4 regions of the Metabacillus sp. YM-086 genome follow, and region 3 is predicted to be linked to each of the others. Evidence: riboswitches for the same ligand, from Rfam matches in the RefSeq annotation. Region 3 holds a riboswitch; each other region holds the start of a gene.

Region 1 (5,817 bases), on a different contig from region 3:
TTCGCTTCTTCATTTGCTTCTGTTGATGCGCTATTGTTAGCACCACAAGCTGTAAGTAATCCTAATACTAAACATAAGAACATTAATAATAACTTCTTCATTCTGTTTTCCTCCATTTTAACGTTTTTTTCTCTAATGAGCTTACAATGACAAATAAAAAAATTCCGACTGCAGATAAAATAATAATTGGCGCAAAAACCCCTGCTCCATCGAACTGAGTCATCATTCGTCTACTAAAATACCCCAACCCAGCTTGAGCACCGATCCATTCTCCAATTGCAGCACCAATCACACTTAACGTTACAGCCACTTTCAATCCAGAGAAAAAGTAAGATGCGCTTCCCGGTACTTGCAGCTTAAAGAAAATGTCTTTTTTTGTTGCTCCCATAGTTCGCAAAAGATCTTTATATTCCTTAGTTGTTGCACGTAGGCCATCATACGTATTTACTGTTATCGGAAAAAAAGTAATAAGCACCGTAACGACAACCTTACTCCATATCGTATAGCCAAACCATAAAACAAAAATCGGTGCCAATGCGATAATTGGAATTGTTTGTGACGATATAATAAGAGGATAGAAGGTTTTTTCTACTGTTTTATTTATGCTCATCCATACAGCAAGCCCCACCCCAAATAAAATAGAAAGGGAGAGTCCAATCAAGATTATAAGAAATGTAGCAGGTAAGTGTTCTAAAAACAAAGGTACTCTTAATTCCCATATCTTTAAGACAACATCAGTTGGTGTTGGCAGAATGAATCCCATATTCAAAAGCCTTGCACCAATTTCCCAAACAACGAGAAGTAAAATAGTTAACGTACTGGATGCACCATATTTTTTAAAAATACTCATGTTTTCATCCTCGTTCGTAAGTCTTCAAGCAACTCATCTTTTAAGGAGATTACTTCTGATCGGTTTAAATCTTTTAAGATTCTAGGGCGTTCTAGTGGAACTATAACTTCTTTCAAGGTCGTTACAGGAGTTTCTGTAAATAGAAGAATACGATCAGATAAAAACAATGCCTCATTAACATCATGAGTTATAAAAACAATTGTTTCTTTTCTTTTTTGCCATTGTGAGAGTAGCCATTCCTGTAACGATAATCTAGTGATAGCATCTAAAGCACTAAACGGTTCATCCAGAAGGAGAATGTTTGATCCGCTTAATATTGTTCTTAAAAATGAGACCCTCTGCCTCATTCCTCCAGATAATTCACCAGGATAGCAATCCTCTACACCTTTCAACCCAAACTCTTCTAATAACTCACTAACCTTTTGAAGAGACAGGTGTTTTTTTACTCCTTTTATCTCTAATGGAAGTAATGCATTTTCAATAATTGTGCGCCATGGCAAAAGTAAATCCTGCTGCGGCATATACCCTACTTGCCCAAGTCGATTTATGGCTAGTTGATTCTTCAGGAAAATTTCTCCCTCTGAAGGCTGCTCCAACCCTGTTATTAGTTTAAATAATGTACTTTTTCCTGAGCCACTTGGTCCAATTATGCTTATAAATTCTCCTTCACGAATATGTAGATTCATATTTTTCAAGATAGGTGTTCCACTAGGGTGCTCCCTATATTGAAAGGTTATATTTTTAAATTCAAGAACTGATTTATCCATTTGTTGGCCACATCATTTCGTGGTAGGCCATTTCCCAAAACATGTACTCGAATCTAGTAGTATTTAGAAAGATTTCTTCTAATTTCACTAATTCTGATTCTGGCTTACCATCTGAGAGTTCATCAATTAACTCAATACACCATGTAGCTAGTTGACCAAATTCATCAGATGAATACATCGAAATCCATTCTCCATATAATTCATGTTCGCTTGCACCTTCTATTTTTTTGAGATCTTTACCAATTTCCCAATAACTCCACATACATGGAAGTAAAGCAGATACCAATTCGGCAAGTGTTCCATTTTGACTAACATGAAGCATGTAGTGAGTATAGGCTAGAGTTGTTGGAGAGGGTTTGGTTTCTTCAAGCTCTTCTACCGTAATCTCGAATTTTTTTGCATATTGTCGATGTAGCTCCATCTCTTCATTTAAAGTAGAATTCAGTAATGCTGCAAATTTGCCCATTGTGTTTAAATCTGTAGCTTTCACCGCACCTAGGGCAAAAACTTTTGCATATTCAATCAAATACAAATAATCCTGTATCATGTAAAACCGAAATTTATCTTTTTCAAGAGTCCCATTCCCCATTCCCTTAACGAATGGATGATTATGATTACTTTCCCAGATCGGTAGAACCTTTTCGTATAGCCTTTGACTAAATTTCATTCATTCTCCCCTACTTTCTATTACTTAAAATTAATAACTAATCAACAGTTTGGTCACTCTTCTTTAAATGACACCATTTATAGATGAAAGCTAAAATGACCTTTGTGTACTCGACAAGTTCTTGAATGGACAGTTGTTCGTTTACTGCATGTGCATGTTGTAATTTTCCAGGTCCATATATGACGGTTGGAATTCCTGCGTCTCCTAACCATCCTCCGTCGGTTACGGTTGGAGAAACATCAACAATAGCTTGTGTTGATAAAAGCTGTTCATGGGTTGAGGCTAAACCTTTCACCCCAGGATGATTTTGATCTACCTCTAATGACGGAAAAATCTCGCCACGATCAACGATCATTGATTTTCCTCCCCATTCAAATGTTGGGGGATTCTCCCTCAGCCAAGGATCTGCATGAGCAACATGGAGAATATGCTCTTCAATTTCTTTTATAATTTGCTCATGTGTTTCATTTGGATAATAATGAACAGTAATCCATAAACGGCATTCATCAGCAATAAATGCAGCATGTCTTCCTCCTTCAATTACTGCTGGATTGATTGTATTTGTACCAGGAGGATATCCAGGATAGCTTTTCGAAATTGCCCAATGCCTTTCAAGGTCTTGTAATCCATGAATAATATTTGTCATTTTTTCGATAGCACTGGCAGCAAAAAGTTTTCCGCCGGCATGTATCATTTGCCTTCTCGTTGCGTCATGATACGTTTTGTCACTCTTTACAGTGATCCAACCAGTAATAACTCCACCTTGCCCTTGAATATGTAAATCACTTGTATCTACCACAACAGCAAAATCTGCTTTATATCCTTTTTTACAACATTCAAGAGTCCCAGCTTCCCCAACCTCTTCACCAATCACAGATTGTAAAATCAAATCACCAGGAAGGGTAATACCATGTTCGTGTATTAACTGAATAGCAAACAATGCACCAGCTAATCCACCTTTCATATCAGCTGCACCACGCCCTATAATCACACCATCTTTTACAACAGGGACAAACGGATCAACATCCCATTTTTCATCCTCACTAACTTCGGCCACATCTATATGACCGTTAATAATCAAGCTGTTATATAGATCAGGTTCCTTCCCTTTTAACACACCAACAACATTAGGATCGTTTGGATACACATCCCACATATCAATGGTAAAACCTTTCTCTTCTAAAAACTCTGCAATAAATTGTTGTGCTTCATTCGTATTTCTAGCTGGTGGTGCAGGTGTTTTATATTCAATCAAGCTTTTTAATAAAGAAACCAAATCCTCCTGGCGTTCATCGACGATATTAATTAACCGTTCTATTGGATTAGACAATGTTTTTCCCTCCTTTTTTAAAATGCAGTAAAATAAAAAAACCACTTCTTTTTTTAGAAAAGAAGTGGTTTGAATCGCATAATGGTATAAAAATTAGTTAAACTGCTACTAATAATAACCAAATTGCGTTAAAGTCTATTTATTCAAACACCTCTTCCCTCCGCTAGTATTATCTAGATCAGGTAATAAGGGTCAAGGCGCACTGCCTCTCTCAGCTTAAAGCTCCCCTAGTGGTGAAAATCTATCATATTATGAAATTAGTAATTCACATTATTTTTAACACACTCAGAAATATTTGGCAACATCTTCTTTTTAAAATATACGAGTATTATTTATTGTGAAGCAGAGATATTGGCCTCAAAATGTTGTTTTTGATCAAAAAGATTAAATATATGACCAAAGATTGATGCAAGCACTTGCTGAAACAACATTCCCAGAACTACAGGAACAGCTACAGCCGGAGGAAAATATTGAACCGCAATTACAGCCCCCGCACTAATATTCCGCATTCCACCCGTAAACATCATGACTACTTTTGTTTCGCGGTCTCTTTTTAACAGAATTGACAGCATCCATGCTAAGAAATATCCAAAAGAAGCAAGTGTAAAAACAACAATAGCAATAATAACCAATTTTAAACTAAACTGCTTAAGATAGGGAGAAATAACAGCTCCATTCATCATAACAACGCAAGCAAGAGAAACTTTTGAAAACGGCGCAAGATTTTTCCCTGCTTTAACACTTTTCCCTTTTGTCAAAAAATTTGTAAACATCCCTAAAATAGATGGAATAACAACCATAAATAACAACCCATACATAATATCCATCGTATTTATTTGAATTTTTTGACCAACTAGAAAAGATAAAGTAAACGGAACAAGAAACGGCGACAAGATTGTGTCAAACAAGATAATAGATAATGCTAAGCCTATACTCCCCTTATAGATTGTTACCCAAATAAAACTGGTAATCCCAGTTGGAATAACACTTGCTAGCACTAATCCGGTCATTGTTAAATGATCATCCACAAAAAATGCGTGTCCTACTGTCCAAGCTAGAAGCGGCATAATAATATGCAACAGCATTAAAATCATAAATAAAGGCATTGGTTTTTTTAATGCTCCTTGTAAAGACGTAAAAGTAGAGCTAAGACTACCTGAAAAGGTCATAAATGCAAATAGCCACGGAATTAAAAATGTAAGAGGTAAAAGATTTTCAGCAAGCATAACCCCTATAATCACACTTATTGGCGTAATAATAGGCATCCATTTTTCCAGTTGCCGATTAACTGTTTGAAGCATGAATCATTCTCCTAATCTATTTAGATAAAAACTATGTATATGACATTGTAACAGAATTAAGAAGAATGAGTGACAGTAAGGTACTTAATTAAGTAAACTATTTTCCCTTTATTTTCTTAATTATTTCCTTTATATAAGAATCCTGATGAGGAACAAAGTCTTGTTTTGTTACATTTGTCTCTAGCTCTCTTTGCGCTTTATGTGTATTTTCCAGAAAGCCCTCAACCCTAATTTTTTCTAATTCCCTGAACCACAGTTTTTCAAATTCATGTAATTCAGCTCTTACAACTCCTGAAACCTCCTCTTGTTGAATTTTCTATGTCCAAATTCATCAAAATATGCTAGCATTTCTGTTTTCATGATAAAATCTCCCTTTAATGTTTTAACGAAAAACATATGATGGCACACCAAAAATCGTCCATAAAAACAAAATAAAACCAAACGAACATATCCAAGTTATCAATGGACGATAATGATGCAATGCCAATAAAGGAAACATAGCACAATTAAACAAAACCGACCACCATTCATTCCAACCATTATAATGATTTATTCCCCCAAAGTAATGTGTTAAGAGCTCATTTGCTGTATAAATCAAAACCCAAATCCCGATATAGATAAACCGTTTTAAGCGCTCAATAGGAAAATTCCCTAAATACAAAAGAATTGTACAAGGATATTTGATAAACATGATAAATAAAGAAATATGGGTACCTGTTATTCCCATTTTTTCATCAATTGGAATCGGATTAAACTTCCATAATGGAAAATAATCATAAAGTAAAAAATGATATAACAAGTCACCAATTATAAAAAATAAAATGGTTGGATAATACTCTCTCCAATTTTGCCAATCTCCCCATTTCCATGCAGCAAATATATACAGAAATCCATAAACAAAA
Region 2 (5,817 bases), on a different contig from region 3:
ATATATGTAAATTGCGAGGTGTTCAGTGTGAAATCACTAGATGCAGTAATAGAAGAATACCGAAAAAGAATGTTTTCAATCGCCAAAGAAGATGGAATTAGTGCACAACGAACATTGGTTGCCAGTCAAAACTTAGATGAAATATTAAATATTGAAATGAATAAAAATAATCCTTTACCTGTTAATAAGAAAAAATAAATTTAGCTTTCTGTAAAATACACCATTTCATAAGGTTTTGGTGTATTTTTTTCTATTATTGACACAATGATAAATACATGAGGAAGTGATACTATGGATCAGAAAATTATTTGGCTTAGTAAAGGTAAACCATCTACACTTGAACATAAAGGAAAAGAATTTCGTTCAGGGATATGTAAAAGTCAAGTTGAAACACTAGAGGTTAAATCAAGCCATATTGTAGACGATGATGTAGCTAACCACGAGTACCACGGAGGGGCTGAACGTGTCATTTGTGTTTATCCCTTCGAACATTATGAAATTTGGGAGAACCTTTACAAACAACCATTACCAAAGGCCGCTTTTGGAGAAAACCTAACCGTTTCAGGAATGAAAGAAACAGATGTATGTATAGGTGATATTTATCAAATTGGTGAAGCTGTAGTTCAAGTTTCACAAGGACGATTTCCTTGTTCAACGATTAACAAGTATACAAATATCAACACATTATTAAATAAGATCGTTGAACATGGTTACACGGGCTATTTCTTTCGTGTTTTAGAGGAAGGACAAATCTCGTCAAATTCAAGCATTAAACGGTTAAAAAAACATCCTAAAGAGATTTCAGTTGCAGCCATTCATAATACATTTTTCCATCATAAAGATGATCTACCTCAAGTTGAAAAGATCTTATCTCTTAGTGAACTGTCTGAAGAATGGCATGTCCGTATGAAGAAGCTCCGTCGACAATTGATGAAAAAATAAAGGTACTTCAACTCCTCTTATTATTCAAAAAATTCTGTTGACTACATGGATAATTATGTTATGATTATAACTGATTTTAATTAAATTACCAATTTCTACTAGGGGAGTCCATTAGCTTGGACTGAGAGAGGAACGCGTTTGAAGTTCTTTGACCCTTCGAACCTGATCTGGATGATACCAGCGTAGGGAAGTAGCGACATTTGTAAAGGGATAAGCGCGCATCTTTTTACATTTTACCTACACCTATTGAACGGGTTCTGAACTTCAGAACCCGTTTTTATTTTTGCCTTCCGCTGATGTTTCAATCGATCACTTTCATTTTCAAGGAGGAGAAAGTATGAAGATTACAATTAAACAGCCATTTCCCGGAAGTAAAAAAGTTTATGTTCAAGGCAGTAATTCTGACATTCAAGTTCCTGTAAGAGAAATTACTCAGAGTGTAACGAAGAATACATATGGCGAAGAAGTGAATCCACCTGTTCGAGTTTATGATACGAGTGGACCATACACTGATATAAGTGCTGAAATTGATATTCGAAAGGGATTACCAAGAGCGAGAGAAAAATGGATCCTTGATCGTAATGATGTTAAGCGATACGAAGGACGAGAAATTAAGCCCGAAGATAATGGATATAAAGCTTCTAGTAAACATTCAAACTTAGAGATTTTTCCCTCTAATCAAATTCATCCATTGGTGGCAAAAGACGGTAAACGCGTAACACAGCTTTATTATGCTAGAAATGGGATTATAACACCCGAAATGGAGTATATTGCTATTCGAGAGCAGATGGACCCCGAATATGTACGTGAAGAAGTTGCATCAGGCCGGGCTATTATTCCAGCTAATATTAATCATCCCGAAACAGAACCAATGATTATAGGGAAAAACTTTCACGTTAAGATTAATGCTAATATCGGAAATTCTGCTGTTTCCTCTTCTATCGAAGAAGAAGTTGAAAAAATGACATGGGCAACTAGATGGGGAGCAGACACGATCATGGACCTTTCAACAGGGAAAAATATTCATACAACCCGTGAATGGATTATCCGAAATTCTCCTGTTCCTGTTGGTACTGTCCCTATTTATCAAGCACTGGAAAAAGTGAATGGAATTGCTGAAGATTTAACATGGGAAGTTTATCGTGACACGCTTATTGAACAGGCAGAACAGGGGGTAGATTATTTTACTATACATGCTGGAGTTCTTCTTAGATATATCCCGTTAACAGCTAAGCGGACCACTGGAATTGTATCTAGAGGTGGCTCCATTTTAGCGCAATGGTGTTTAGCTCATCACAAAGAAAATTTCTTATATACTCACTTCCATGATATCTGTGAAATTCTATCAAAATATGATATTTCCATTTCTTTAGGTGATGGATTAAGACCAGGCTCTATCGCCGATGCAAATGATGAAGCTCAATTTGCTGAGCTGGAGACTCTTGGTGAATTAACAGAGATCGCATGGAATTACGATGTTCAAGTGATGATTGAAGGCCCTGGTCATGTTCCAATGCATCTTATAAAAGAGAATGTTGAAAAGCAGCAGGAGATTTGTAAAGAAGCTCCATTTTACACGTTAGGTCCTTTAACTACTGATATTGCTCCAGGCTATGATCACATAACTTCTGCTATAGGTGCTGCGATGATTGGTTGGTTCGGAACAGCCATGCTTTGCTATGTAACACCAAAGGAGCATTTAGGTTTACCAAATAAAGAAGATGTTCGAGAAGGTGTAATTGCCTACAAAATTGCAGCACATGCTGCAGATTTAGCAAAAGGTCATCCTGGTGCTCAAAACAGAGATGATGCTCTTTCAAAGGCACGCTTCGAATTTAGGTGGCATGATCAGTTTAATCTTTCCTTAGATCCGGAAAGAGCAAGAGAATACCATGATGAAACTTTACCTGCTGAAGGGGCAAAAACAGCTCACTTTTGTTCAATGTGCGGACCAAAATTTTGCTCTATGAGAATATCACATGACATTAGAGAATTGGGTAATGACTCAAGTAAACCTATGCATGAGTTGTTAACTGAAGGAATGAAAGAAAAGTCAAAAGAATTTATTGACGGTGGTTCAAAGATTTATAGATAAGCAAATAAAGAGGTGGGCAATCCCGCCTCTTTATTCTCTTATGCCATTATAGTCAATTAATTTAGTTGCCATGTCCGTATATGACATTCTCGCTAGCGGATCTTCTCCTACAATCCCATATGTTCTTCCTTCGAATCGGTGATCGTGTTTTGGACGTTCTCCCTCTCCATACAGCACACCACCATATTCTATATCGATCGGCTCGTCATAATTATAATAAGTTCGATCTTCAAATAAGTGATAATGACCTCCACCCGGTAATGGTATAGCAGGGCCTGTTTCACCATAAAATCGATGATAATGTTTATTTTTAAAAGACGTAATTCCTCTATATAAATGGCGGTGGCGATCAAAACTATTTCCATTTACTCCTCTTGTAAATCCGTCTATTATGTGAAAATGTTCCCGATATATTGTTGTGAAAGCTGAAAATCGATGAGCATGGTGTGGCTTATCCGCTCCAATTAATATCATAAAATCCCTCCGTCAAGCTACTTACTTTTTCATATGAAAGTTAACAGCTGATGGAAAGTTGTCTTTATCTTTATTCAGGATGACCTTCCTGATCATGTATAATGCCTACATTCTTCATATCCACTGATACCTTTACTTTAAATTGAACATTAGGATATATTTCATCCCATTTCTCTACTTTATTAGATTCCTTTCCTGTTTTGGTTGCACGGTACCTTAGTCCAAAACCAAGTGGATCCACTTCTTCCTTTTGAAGCTTTTTTAGCAGGCTGTTAATTTGTTCTTCAACCTCAATTTTAACTGCTTTTTCATACTCATTAGCCTTAGCTTCATCTAAAGTTTCAAAAGCTTCTTCAACAATACCACTTAGTTGTACGTCATAAGAAATAACCGGTCGATTACTTTTTTCACTTTTTAGATCAAAGCTTGCCTTAATTTTATCTGTTGAAAAAAGAAAATAGGGTTTCCCCTCTTTTTCTACTTTAATATCGAACTTCGAAGACCTATTTCTTAACATGCTAAAATATTTTGTTTCTTCTGCAGACAAAATTAAGACCTGTTTCATATCTGAAATAAGGCTTGTATTGTTAATTGAGAAAGCTTCTTCTTCTGTTTTGATAATTGGTAAAAAAGGATCAATCCCTCTTTCTGTTTGTCTTCTCCTAAAATCAAATATATAGACAGACGTAACATATGGTGTTTCTGTTCCAACATTTCCAAAACTTAAAAATAATGCATTCGATGGAACTCGCTCACCAGAAGGTTTTGCTTCAAGAACTGATAGAGCAGTTGGACTTCCAACTGCTGTCCAGGCAATTGCTTGGATATCACGTCTACGATAAAACCAATCTAATATATTAGTTAAGTCATCTTCAACAACCTTTTCACCCAATACAATCATTTTTGTATGACTAAAATCTAACTCTTTTTCTACTTTTGACTTAATAATTCTTACCGCCTCTGAAATCGTTTCAGCAGACTCGGTCATCATTCGTGATTCATTACTTCCTGTTTTTGTTTCACTAGTTGGAACCGCTACCTTTAATGTAATATCATACATATTCTCTTTATCATCAGATTTGTCCACTCCTATTGAAACAACAAAAAAGCGACGGTCAATATCTTTATATCCACATCCTCCTAAGAATAGGAACGCAGCAGCAACTATTAAGATTTTGGTTTTCATTTTGAGAGCTTTTCCTTTCTTTTGGATAAAAGTTTCAAAAGGACCAAGCCCGCAATCTGAGCAGGCAACAAGAGCATCATCCATACTTTTGCAATTTCTCCAACTGTTTTTTCCTCAAAAAAAAGCTGAACAACCAAAGCTAACACAGTAAAAACTCCAATAAGCACAAAAGGCTTCATATCAATTTTTTTAAACTTAAAAGATGGAAAAGCAGCCTTTAACAGCTCTAATCCTACATGCCAATGGAGTATTACACTAGCTAATGAAACATTGATATATAAACCAAGGAAAAGAAAACTAATTCGTTCAATAAAGCCTAATTCTATTCTTATCGCTTCAGTGGTTGCAATCCAAGGAAAAGTAAAGGATTCTGCTCCATCAAATCCATTCAGACCAATAGGAATTATAAAAGTGGTAATTAAAGTAAAAAAACCTAATATAGCAATAGCCCATAAATATTTCACTCTAACATCTTTATATAATCGATTAAAGATAACTAGATTTGTATAACCTGTGTAAACAAATGTAGCGGTTGAAATGGATTCAAAACTCGGGATTTTTTGGAAGTGCGTTACAGCAATTCGTACTGAATCCCACATTAAATCATGATTGAAATATGACTTGAATATGATAAAAGCAATAAATGGCAGATTAAGTAATAAAATAATTTCAGTTGCATATAAAACTTTTTTTGATGGTAATGTTGCTCCAAATACAATGACGATTAAAAAAGCAAGCATAATCAGGAGCTCATCCATGTCGGGATTAATATATTGCTTTGAAATATTTGTAAAAGCAACTAACGTAACTAATCCTGCTACGTACCATAATACACCTTGTATAACCAGAAAAAATAAGCGAAACCATTTAGGTGCAAATTTATCAAGTATTTCTGGTAATCCCATATATGGAAATTTGCTCATATATTTTGTGAAAAGAAAGATGATAAAAATCCCAATTGGTAAAGATAGAACCATTGCTAATACTGAACCATTACTTCGATTTTCAATTAATACCATTGGAACATAGGCTACAATATTTGTTAACATGTTAAGAATTAACATGACATAGATAAACCGCTTTGACATAATCATCTTCCTAGCTTTGTAGTGGAATTTGC
Region 3 (5,817 bases):
ATATAACATTTAGGAACCTTCTCGTCAACACTTATTTTTCTGTGTTGTTTTTTCGTCTGCTTCAGCAGCGACGTTTAATAATATATCACGGTTGTTTTATAAACACAAGCACTTTTAAAAAAAATAAAAAAGATGACAATCAGTCACCTTCATTCATTGCGCCTCTATAATATTGTTCTTCAAGCAACAATATATTCTCACGCTCTGTTAATTTACCTTCTTTAACTAAAATATCCTTTAATAGTTTAAATGCTAAAATTTCAGGGGGATTTATATCTTTCTTTAATGCTTCTATGAGTATTAAAGGTGCTAACTCAATATGATATTCACAGAATTCTTTACATCTATATAGTGTTTTATCATCTTCTTCACTTAGAGCATAATACATTTTAACTAATTCCTGGTGGGCACGATGTAAAATAAAAGGACGCTTCGTACGATTAATAATTTCAATTAGCAATTTTTCAGCAAGAAGATATTCCTTTGATTCAAAAGCCCAAGAAACATTTCCTAACAAAAAACCACAATCACTTCTTTTTGTTTTGGCATGACTGTCAGGGTGATCTAAATCCTTAGGCTGAATCCTTCCTCCAAAGGACCACTTTATACAATTTCTAATAAATGCTCTTTCATAACTTTGAAGACTGTCCCAAAAATCATCAAGTTCTAATTGATGAATAATACCACCGTATTGTCTTTCTATTTTTGCTACTTTCATTTGTTTTATTAGCGCTGGATTTTTAAAGTTGAATAGTTTTTTAATACCCATACATTCACCTCTTGGACAATTCTGATGAATTATATGTTTTATTCTCACCTTTCATTACACTGTAGACTAAACTCTTATTCATCTATATTTATAGTTGTAGTAAGCACAAAGATCCTGTATAGTAATGACTAAAATAAATACTTAAACCACAAGGGGAGCCTTTAAGCTGAGATTGAATGTTTACCATTCTAACCCTTCGAACCTGTTAGTTAGTACTAGTGTAGGGATGTGGAAGATCATGTTAAAAGTAATGCTTGGATTATATGATCATTCCAACCATTGCTTTTTTATTTTGAGGCTAAAATAAGGTTACCTTCTGGTTTGATGTAAAAGAGAGGTAATTAGTTTGCGAGGAAATCAACGTTTATTATTTTTAATCGAAGTTGCAATGTTAGCTTCACTGGCATTTTTGCTTGATTTATTATCAAGTGTTATTGGAAAGTTACCACAGGGCGGTTCCGTTTCACTTGGCATGATCCCAATTTTCATCATCGCTTATCGTTGGGGTATAAAAGGAGGACTTCTAACTGGTTTGTTACTAGGCCTTTTACAAGCTGTTCTTGGTAACCCTTATATTGTCCATCCTGTTCAAGGGTTTCTTGACTACTACCTAGCATTTACGGTTGTCGGGTTTAGTGGAGTCTTCTTCAAGCAGATTCAACACGCTTTTCAAAATAAAAGTAAAAAGTTAGCGATTCTTTATATATCACTTGGGGCTTTACTCGGAAGCTTACTAAGAATGGTCGCACATGTTGTTGCGGGTGTTGCATTTTTTGCGTCGTTTGCACCTGAAGGTACTCCTGTACTAACATACTCTATTGTTTATAATGCTTCTTATATGATTCCAACAATGATCGTTTCTGCAATTGTTGTTAGTTTACTATTAGTAACTTCTCCTAGATTAATAATAAGAAAATAACTCTAATAAAACCTTGGCACTCCGCCAAGGTTTTTCTATTTTCATTATTCTAATGTAAATCATGATCGTAGATACTATTAACTCTATGAAAACCCTTATAACCTTCTCTCTCTAAATGACTAAATTCTACTTTATAGAAAAAGTTATCATATTTTCTATTCCTTCAGCATGTATTAATAGAAATAATAGATTTATAAACGGAGGAAAAAGAGATGACTATTTCTTATGGAATTATATTATTAACATTATTTCTATCACTATTTCATTTCTCTTATGGCTATAAAGAGGCAATTCGAATTAGTAACGAAGAGGGTCCTGTTCAAGGCTTGTCTTTAATCGTTAGCATTCCTCTCGGTTTTACCTTTGCTTACTTATGTTCGATCTTCTATACTTCATCTTAATTTTACAAACTCGTCAATCGGCGAGTTTTTTTAAAAAATCTTAAGCACGTCCTTACCTTCAAACGTCATTTTTACCACTCCTGCTTCATAAATATCAATAAAGATTTACCTTTGCAGGAGGTTGCTTTGGAGACATTTAAATTGGTATGTAAAAACCTTATATACTCCAGTTTCACTCTCATTTTAGTATTTGTATGTTTTGTTTGTTTCCATTTATTTTCTCACATAAAAGCCAGTCTTGTTTTCAGCATAATTATGACTTTAACATCCTTTACTTTATTCTGTTTCTTTGTCTATATTTTAATGACTTTGAAAAGGACTTTTACCTTTTGGTTTTTTAGAGGTCGGAGTGGCATTGTTTCTTTTATGATCATTGCAACATGCACTTTCTTTTTATCCATCTACTTTTTATCCATCAATCTCATGATATCTAGTGAGCTGGGAGGTAATTTAACACTTGAGGAGAAGTACCAGCTTTATTTGATACCTTTTCAATCAAATAAGGTAACCATTGCAGATTATCAAGCAATGAAGAAGGATAAAATAGTGAGCTCATACAAAAATGTCATGATCTATTATGAAACACATGAGAAAGAGTTAGTCCCAATTATAGAGGATGTTCTTAATCGGGCTGATGAACTTACAACAAATCTCTTGGGTGATGTACACGATAACGAGATTGATCTAATTCTTCATTCTTCTATAGAAGATCTTTATGAAAAAACCTCCTTAGTTCAGACTATGGGCTACTTTGACGATCCTAATGATATTGTCGGGATTGCCATAACGGACTTATCAGATATCATCTCAAATCAAATGCCACAATCATTTTATTTCCAAAGCACCATCTTACACGAATATACTCACTATCGATTACAAGCTTTTATCAAAGAGCAGGAACTCTACGTCTATAGAATTCCCCTTTGGTTTCATGAGGGAGTTGCAGAATATGTAGGTATGTATAACGTTGCACATCACTATTATCCTTTTCAAGAAACCTCATTTTCCCATCTTGTGACACATAAAGACTGGGAAAAATATCGTCTAGAAGATTATGATGTTTATTTACAAAGTTATTATGCAATTAAGTATCTCGTTGATCAATTCGGAGAATCAATTCTTAAATCCATCATTATAGAAACAGCAAAAGCCAATGATTTTAATGAGGGATTTACTAAAGCAACAGGTATGACCATAGAAGATTTACAGTCACAGTATATTAAAGAAGAAAATCAATCATTACAAACAAAAAATAAAAGCCTGCAGCATTAGCTGGCAGGCTTTAGTTCTTTGCGCATGTATTTTTTTATTTGTTTTTCTAATACAAAAAGCAAGATTCCAACCATAATGATACTTCCTCCGGCTACTTGAGCTCGAACAAAATCATCATAGATATTATATTCGTGCTAACCCATTTTAAAGACCAATTGAATAATGAGTGTCCTAGCAAGGTTGGAATGATGGCTAATAAAATAAAATAATACCAGTCTGTTGTCGGATAAGGACCTAATGGATATTGTAAGAGTAAGCAATAGAGTAACAGTGTTATTGAACTAATTCCATACACAATAAACGTATATAAAGTTAGCGAGTGTCTTTTTCTAATTCCCTGTCCAAAGAGCAAGTATGCGGTAATCATTGCACATGCTACTAAAGAGAGAATATCCCCAAACAAAGCAAGACCACTTATTTTAAAATCGCCCCAACTAATGATCATACTCCCAGTGATAGCGAGAATTCCACTACACAAAGCCATCTTTGAAACTTTTTCTTTAAAAAACAAATAAGTTCCCACAAACGCAAACAATGGTTGAAGCGTCACTAACACGACAGAACTAGCCACTGATGTGTAGTTCAACGATTCAAACCAAAGGATAAAATGAAAAGCTAAAAATACACCTGCTATCGTAGAATACAACCAATCTACCTTTGATAAAGTCTTCAATTCTGAACGATGTTTAATGAGAAAAACAGGTGCAATAAGAATCGTCGCAAAAAACAATCGATAAAAAGCAATAACAGGAGCAGGAGCTGATGTTACTTTTACAAAAATAGCTGAAGTTGAAACAGAGAGTACACCAACAACAAGAGCTGCATAAGGAAAAAAGCGTGGAGAGTTCAAAGTCGTTCCTCCTATCATTCAAAAACCTACAATATTCTACCATGAAACGTAATAGAATGGTTGCGAAATTTGTAGAAGAATTCATAATAGAGTTGGAAAATCTTTGTAGTATAATTGTATTAGTTTCATCTTTACTTTTTTTGTATGAAAAAATACTAAATCAAGGGGGAGTATAATGATCATTCAACTTGAAAATACACGTCAAGAAATTCTACTTACTGTTGGAGACATTCCAGAACATTTATTTAATGAAAGAGAAAATGAACAAACATGGAGTGTTGGACAAGTACTTGAACACCTACATAAAACTGAGGTGGAGATTACGAAAGCTATAAAGTATATGTTAACCTTACCAGAGCAAGAACCTCTTCCAGATCAACCACTTAAGCTAACATTAGATCGTTCCACAAAAAGAATGGCACCAGCAGCGATTACTCCAGCAATTGTAGTAAATAAAAACGACATTTTACATGCTCTGTCTCAATCTCGAAATCAACTCCTACAGCTTATTGATTCTATACCTCCAGAGCAAGATCTTACAACACGAGGATTTAAACACCCTGTTTTCCCTATTTTATCGATTAAACAATGGATTGAATTTGTTGGTTATCATGAACAAAGACATCTAGCACAAATTTTCGAAATAAAACAGTTTATCACAAATGAAAGCGTTTAGTGACTAGGGGGACACAACAATTGAATAAAGATAAAAATAAATCACTATTTCTTGTTATTTTTACTGCCTTAACTTTATTATTTTCAACAACTGTAACAGCTGCCGAGCAGGAAGAATCATTAACGGTTGTTTCTCTTGGTGATTCCATTACATTTGGGTGGAATTTAGAACAACCCCAAACTCCTCCAGTTCAATCGGAAAATGCTTTCCCTTTTCTGATTGGTAACGGAAATACAGAGGTTTTAAATGTCAGTTATCCTGGATGGACTTCAACTCAACTCCTTGAAGCCATAAAAACTGTAAAAGCCCGACAAATGCTTCAACAAGCTGAAACTGTCACATTAAGTATTGGAGCAAATGACCTGTTACAAGCAATTGAACTAAGTAAAATAATTGAGAATCAGCAGCCGGTAGATCCAGAGGCGCTTCAACAAAAGGTTACAGCTGCGACTGCTCAAGTGTATAACAATATAACAGAAATCATTACTCTAATAAAAGAGGAAACAGATGCACCAATTTTATTATATTCGTTATATAACCCATTCGGTATCAATGATCCAATCTACGGAAGTATACATACGTTAGGTGAAATGATTACAAACAGTGTAAACAGCAAGGTATATTCAACAATAGCAGCCCAACAAGGGGTACATTATCTTGATGCATATTCAGCTTTTAATGGTAAGCAACAGGACTACATCATACCAGGTGATATACATCCAACGATTTCCGGTCAACAAGCGTTAGCTCAGCTTGCAACAAATCGGCTTAATGAATTAATTCCTATCACGATAAACCCAATTCTATCTACTGTGGAAGAAACAACAGAGCCTGTTTCAATTTCACTTGAAGAAATTGAACATACGATAGAAATCAAATGGCTTACTGGAGAAAAAACGATAGCTGATTTTGTAAACGAGGGAAATCTCG
Region 4 (5,817 bases), on a different contig from region 3:
CCCAATGATTGGTTGGGCCGTGTCCTCCACCAATCCCTAATTGATCTTCAATTGCAGCTTGAATAAAGGCTTTTGCCGTTGAAACAGCTTCACGTACACTTTTACCTTTACTAATTTCAGCCGTGATCGCAGCAGCGAATGTACAGCCGGTACCATGTGTATGCTTTGTTTCTTTTCGTATACCTTCGAATGTATCAAAACCCTGACCATCATATAACAGGTCAATAACCACTTCACCGTTAGGATCGTGACCACCTTTAATCATGACAAACGTTGCACCAAGATCATAAAGCTTTTTAGCAGCATCTTTTTTTTGCTCAAACGTTTCAATTTTCATACCTGTTAACACTTCTGCTTCAGGTATATTTGGGGTAATCACTTTAGCTAACGGCAATAAAGCGGTAATTAAAGCCTCTACAGCTTCTTCTTGTAATAATGATTGCCCGCCTTTTGCGACCATAACAGGATCAACAATGATATTTTCCCAGTTATAATGCCGTATTCTCTCCGCAACAAGCTGAATCATTTCAGCATTAAAAAGCATGCCTGTTTTAATCGCATTTGGTACTAAATCTTCTGCAACAGAATCAATTTGAGTTTTTAATGCTTCTATTGATAAAGGATAAACTCCTTGGACACCAAGTGTATTTTGAGCTGTAACAGCAGTGATTGCTGTCATGCCAAACACTCCAAGCTCTTGAAATGTTTTTAAATCTGCTTGGATGCCTGCTCCTCCTCCAGAGTCCGATCCCGCAATTGTTAAAGCACGAGATACTGTCATTTTATATCCTCCTTGCTACCCGATGTAGCGGTGATAAATCTTCTTCGCTTCAGAAATATCCTTCGTTCCGTGGATAAGGGCACGACCATCCTTAAATAGGACGATTCTGTGTTCACCAAACGTAAATGACATAAGGAATGGATTTTCTAAAAAAGCATCTGCAATCGGCATTATTCGCTCCGCAATTTGTTCAAAAGAAAATTGCTTACCTGAACTTGGTCTAATTTGCACAGTATCTCTACCGCATAGAACAGCAGCCTTTGTTTCCATTTCAGCCGTTAAGTAAGGAAAAACTGGATCAGTACCACAAGTTGGACATGCATCATTTTTCAGTCGATCCATATTAATTGAAGAATATTGGTTTTTCCATAAATCAAATGATACAAGCTTACCTCGCATGTTTTCCATATCTCCTACGAGAATTTTAAGTGCTTCTGCTGTTTGATGTGAAGCAACCATACTTACAATTGGTGAGATCACCCCGACTGTGTCACATGTCATTCCATCGAACGGGATATGCTTTAATAAGCAATGTAAACACGGTGTTTCACTAGGAATAATGGTGAACGATAAACCATAGCTTCCCACGCAGCCACCGTAAATCCATGGAATATTATTTTTTATTGAAAGATCATTAATCAATAATCTTGTTTCAAAATTATCCGTCGCATCTATGATCACATCTACACCTTCAGCAAATTCCTCAATATTTGCAGAGGTAACATCTTCTACATACGATAAAACTTCTACTTCTGAATTTATCTTTTCAAGATGCTGCTTTGCTGCAACAGCTTTAGGAATGCGATTGATCGCATCATCTTCTATATAAAGCTGCTGTCTTTGCAAATTGCTCCATTCAACATAATCTCGGTCAACAATTGTTAATGTTCCAATGCCAGCACGTGCAATCATTTCTGCGCTAGCCGTACCTAAAGCACCTGCTCCAACAATCAATACATGTTTTTTTCGTATGTTATCTTGACCCTTTTCTCCAATTGGAGTAAATAGCATTTGTCTAGAATAGCGTTCCATTAAGTCGTAATCATTCCTTCTGTTGGACTACTTGCAATAGCATAGTCTTTTTTAGCTATTCTACCAGCTTCATACCCTAGTCTTCCAGCTTCAATCGCTAACTTCATCGCAACAGCCATTTTCACAGGATCTTTAGCAGCCGACACAGCTGTATTTAATAGAACACCATCTGCACCAAGCTCCATTGCTAATGCCGCATCTGCTGGTGAACCAATTCCTGCGTCAATAATGACGGGCACTTTAGATTGCTCAATAATAAATGATAGATTAAGAGGATTTAGAAGTCCCTGACCAGAGCCAATTGGAGATGCTCCCGGCATAATAGCATGAACACCTAACTCTTCTAATCTTCTAGCAAGCACAACATCATCTGATGTGTATGGTAAAACGATAAAGCCCTCTTCTAAAAGCATTTCACTTGCTTTTAACGTTTCAACTGGGTCTGGTAATAATGAACGATCACAGCCAATAACCTCAACCTTAATCATGTCACATAAGCCTGATGCTTTTGCTAGTTTCGCAATTCTTACTGCTTCTTCAGCTGTTTTAGCTCCTGCTGTATTTGGTAGCAGTGTATATTTTGAAACATCTAATTGCTCTAAAAAATTAGGTTGTGATTCTTCGAAAATATTCATTCGGCGCACCGCAAACGTTAAGATCTCCGCTTCTGATTGGGCAACTGCTTCCTTTTGAATGTCAAATGAAGGGTATTTTCCTGTACCTAATAATAATCTTGATTGAAATGTTTTATCTGCAATTTTTAACATAAAATCATCCTCCTCCTACAAAATGAACTAACTCAATTTCATCACCATTTGAAATGATTGTGTTTTCATATTGATCTTTTAAAACAATCTCGCGGTTATGCTCAACAATAACAAGACGATCTTCCAGCTTGTAAAACGCCAGTAAATGCTGAATTGTTTTAACTTCTTGATTTAATTCAACCTGTTCACCATTTAATTTAATGCTCATGAAATCACCTCGTTGTTTGAGTAAGCTTTCTCGTTAAAGAAAAAGCATGAATATACTCTTCGTTTTGCTTTCTTTTTAAAATAAGATCTCTGACCATTGTTCCTGTTTTAGGAGCAAGCAGAATTCCATTTCGGTAATGTCCTGTTGCAAAGTAGATGTTCTCATCCTCAGGATGCTGTCCAATATATGGCTTTCCATCATCAGATTGTGGCCTTAACCCAGCCCAAGTATCGAGCAGCTTAGCGGATGTAATACTTGGCATCATCGGCGTCACTTTTTCAATCAGTGACTGAATTCCTCCAAGTGATGGTGTTGTACTCCAATCATCCTCAATCATTGTGGCTCCTACAACAAACCTTCCATCACCCTTTGGAACGATATAACAATGGTCATAGAAAAGAGTCTTTTCGAGATCTAAATGATCCCCTTGAACGGAAAGACATTCACCCTTAACCGGCCTCATATTGACCTCAAGTCCTAATTGTTTAAAAAAGTGTCCACTCCATACTCCATTTGCGATAACTACTTTGCTACAAAGATAATCCCCTTGTGGTGTTGATAACGTATACTCATTTGTAGCTGTTTTCTTAACAGAATGAACGGGTCTATTTTCTTTAAATGTTGCTCCTAGTAAGCTAGCAGATTTCGTGAAAGCCGCACATACATGTGTAGGAGAAACGTGGCCATCTTCAGGAATATAAAGCGCTCCTACGATCGAATCAGACACATGTGGTTCACCTTGTAAAACTGTTTCTTTCGTGTGCCATTCTAAAGTTTCATAATCTTCTACAGCTTTCTTCAAAACTCTCGCTTCATTTTCTGTCATTGCTAGCTTATACATGCCTTTATCAACTAGTTGAATATTAATCTGTGATAATTCTGACAGCTCATCACGTAAGATGTGATAGTGTCTTTGACTTTCCTTCGCAAACTGAAAAAAAGCATCATTATTTTCCAATTCGGAATTTGCCCCAAGCATTCCAGCAGCTGCACATGTTGCACCTGTACCACCTTTATGGCTATCTAATACAAGAACGGAGATTCCCTCTTTTGCAAGCTGATAGGCAATTGACTGCCCAATTATACCGCCGCCAACAATTCCAACATCATATTGTTTTTGCATGGTAACCCCCCTCTTTTAAATTGGTTAAAGCTGCAATTGGGTCACTGCTCGCTATAACATAGGACATAACAGCAACACCATGAACACTTACGTTTTTAAGCAACTTAATTGTGCTAGGAGTAATGCCTCCTATCGCAATAACTGGAATTGTCATGTGCTCACAAATTTCAGCTAATTGTTCTACACCTCTTGGAGGTAATGCTGCTTTTGAATTTGTTTCAAAGATGTGACCAAATAACAAGTAATCAGCCCCCGCTTCTTCACATCGTAGAGCTTCTTCTAGCGAATGGACAGACCGTCCAATTCTTACGTGCGAATCAAAAGCTCTTACTACCTCAACAGGAAGGCCGTGTCCTGGTAAATGAACATTAGGGATATTATGTAATAAAGCAACATCAAGTCGATCATTGATCACAAGCTTTTCCTTCGGTACACCCCGCTGAAGCAAATTTGACACAAGTAACATGATGTCTGAAGCCGTTTTCTGTTTTTCCCGGATATGAATATAATCCACATCTTGATGGAGCATCGTAAGTTTCACTGTTAATTCATTTACCGTTTGCTTGCCATCTGTAATGACATGAAATTCCACTTTTTTTCACCTTGATTCTTAAATAGTAAAGTTTTATAGGACGCAAAAAACCACTTTCCTATAGGAAAGTGGTTTACATACACAAAAAACCATGATGTATCCACTTCCCTACGCTGGTATCATCCAGATCAGGTTATAAGGGTCTTAAAGTCACACTTTAATCTCAGCCTCTATTTAAGGCTCCCCTAGCGGTTGTTTCTCTCGTATTTACTTATTTCTATCATACCAAATGTTTGGAAACTTTCAAGAGTAAGATACCCTGATGTTTTTTAATTGATAAAATTATATCAATTCCAACTCATGTTTAAGTTCATTTACATATTCTCTAGAGCCCGTCACAATTAGACGATCTCCTAATTTCAGGTCTGTATCTCCATGTGGAACAATTGAATCTTTGCCTCTGAAAATACGGACAAAAATAATGTCTCCTGTAAACGGAAAGTTTCGTAGCAGGATGTTATCGTATTTTGCATTATTTAAGTTAATTTGATATAGAGTTGTTTCCTGATTTGTTAAGATTCTCATAACACTTGGTGCTTCAATTAAAGCACGAAGCATCGTTTTTGTTGAAAGAAGTGTAGAGAAAATATCAATACCCTCATCCTTTAATTGACTTGCTAAATCAGGTGATGCCACACTAGCAATCACTCGATCAACTTGCTCTTTTTTTGCAAATAAGGCAATATCGGCATTTCGTTGTTCATCACCAGTAGCTACAACAATTAAGTCTACATCAAAAGCGTTTTGATCTTTTAATGTTTCAACCTGAAAATCATCAATTTCTCTAATCTCAAACAATGATTCAGAGATTTGTTTATCAATTTTATCTTGTTGAATATGATAAACCGTTGTTTCATAAAGATCTTGGTTTAGCTCTCTTGTAACTGGCAGTGACATTTGATTGGCACCAATAAAGGCAACCTTGATTTTGGTTGGTTTTCCTTCGCTTTTTGGAAAAAGCTTTTTAAAGAAAATCGGAGTTACTATACTCGTAATAACAGCAACTAAAATAAGCGCACCTGACATTTCAGCTGTGATAATCTCCATTCTTTCCCCAATCGTCGCAGCTGCAATGACAAGAGAAAGCGTAGATGTTAAGAGAAAACCAGCTGCAAGTGTTGTTTTGCCATCGTACCATCTTTTCAAATAATAAACAGGTAAAATCTTAGAAATCAGAAGTGCGATAAATAATAATGGAATAAGCAGGAAGATTTTTGGATCTTTAAACAAAGCCCAAATATCTAAATCAACTCCAACCATTACAAAGAAAATGGGAATAAGAAATCCATATCCGAAAGAATCAAGCTTTTGAAC

What was found. Region 3 has a riboswitch for thiamine pyrophosphate ahead of thiT (energy-coupled thiamine transporter ThiT). Riboswitches for the same ligand answer to the same signal wherever they lie in the genome.
Region 1: linked by a shared signal. The riboswitch ahead of ACEWK1_RS09600 (acetylornithine deacetylase) and the one ahead of thiT (energy-coupled thiamine transporter ThiT) in region 3 are both predicted to bind thiamine pyrophosphate.
Region 2: linked by a shared signal. The riboswitch ahead of thiC (phosphomethylpyrimidine synthase ThiC) and the one ahead of thiT (energy-coupled thiamine transporter ThiT) in region 3 are both predicted to bind thiamine pyrophosphate.
Region 4: linked by a shared signal. The riboswitch ahead of ACEWK1_RS06100 (thiamine phosphate synthase) and the one ahead of thiT (energy-coupled thiamine transporter ThiT) in region 3 are both predicted to bind thiamine pyrophosphate.

The regions. Positions count from the first base shown of each region.
Region 1 covers NZ_JBLUOI010000016.1:50,341-56,157, reverse strand. The annotation lists gene ACEWK1_RS09620 (ABC transporter substrate-binding protein) at 1-101, opposite strand, end outside; gene ACEWK1_RS09615 (ABC transporter permease) at 98-850, opposite strand; gene ACEWK1_RS09610 (ABC transporter ATP-binding protein) at 847-1,617, opposite strand; gene tenA (thiaminase II) at 1,610-2,284, opposite strand; gene ACEWK1_RS09600 (acetylornithine deacetylase) at 2,322-3,614, opposite strand; TPP riboswitch at 3,753-3,853, opposite strand; gene ACEWK1_RS09595 (bile acid:sodium symporter family protein) at 3,947-4,915, opposite strand; gene ACEWK1_RS09590 (CBO0543 family protein) at 5,298-5,817, opposite strand, start outside.
Region 2 covers NZ_JBLUOI010000002.1:11,927-17,743, reverse strand. The annotation lists gene ACEWK1_RS01010 (aspartyl-phosphate phosphatase Spo0E family protein) at 28-198, shown strand; gene ACEWK1_RS01005 (MOSC domain-containing protein) at 292-942, shown strand; TPP riboswitch at 1,033-1,148, shown strand; gene thiC (phosphomethylpyrimidine synthase ThiC) at 1,280-3,037, shown strand; gene ACEWK1_RS00995 (YmaF family protein) at 3,068-3,511, opposite strand; gene ACEWK1_RS00990 (Ger(x)C family spore germination protein) at 3,582-4,697, opposite strand; gene ACEWK1_RS00985 (GerAB/ArcD/ProY family transporter) at 4,694-5,785, opposite strand.
Region 3 covers NZ_JBLUOI010000031.1:196-6,012, forward strand. The annotation lists gene ACEWK1_RS14385 (hypothetical protein) at 140-769, opposite strand; TPP riboswitch at 911-1,013, shown strand; gene thiT (energy-coupled thiamine transporter ThiT) at 1,116-1,688, shown strand; gene ACEWK1_RS14395 (hypothetical protein) at 1,901-2,089, shown strand; gene ACEWK1_RS14400 (peptidase MA family metallohydrolase) at 2,456-3,361, shown strand; partial or broken gene ACEWK1_RS14405 (DMT family transporter) at 3,358-4,211, opposite strand; gene ACEWK1_RS14410 (DinB family protein) at 4,387-4,887, shown strand; gene ACEWK1_RS14415 (SGNH/GDSL hydrolase family protein) at 4,908-5,817, shown strand, end outside.
Region 4 covers NZ_JBLUOI010000009.1:42,007-47,823, forward strand. The annotation lists gene thiD (bifunctional hydroxymethylpyrimidine kinase/phosphomethylpyrimidine kinase) at 1-781, opposite strand, end outside; gene ACEWK1_RS06080 (thiazole biosynthesis adenylyltransferase ThiF) at 797-1,813, opposite strand; gene ACEWK1_RS06085 (thiazole synthase) at 1,813-2,580, opposite strand; gene thiS (sulfur carrier protein ThiS) at 2,585-2,788, opposite strand; gene thiO (glycine oxidase ThiO) at 2,793-3,911, opposite strand; gene ACEWK1_RS06100 (thiamine phosphate synthase) at 3,895-4,503, opposite strand; TPP riboswitch at 4,592-4,700, opposite strand; gene ACEWK1_RS06105 (monovalent cation:proton antiporter family protein) at 4,786-5,817, opposite strand, start outside.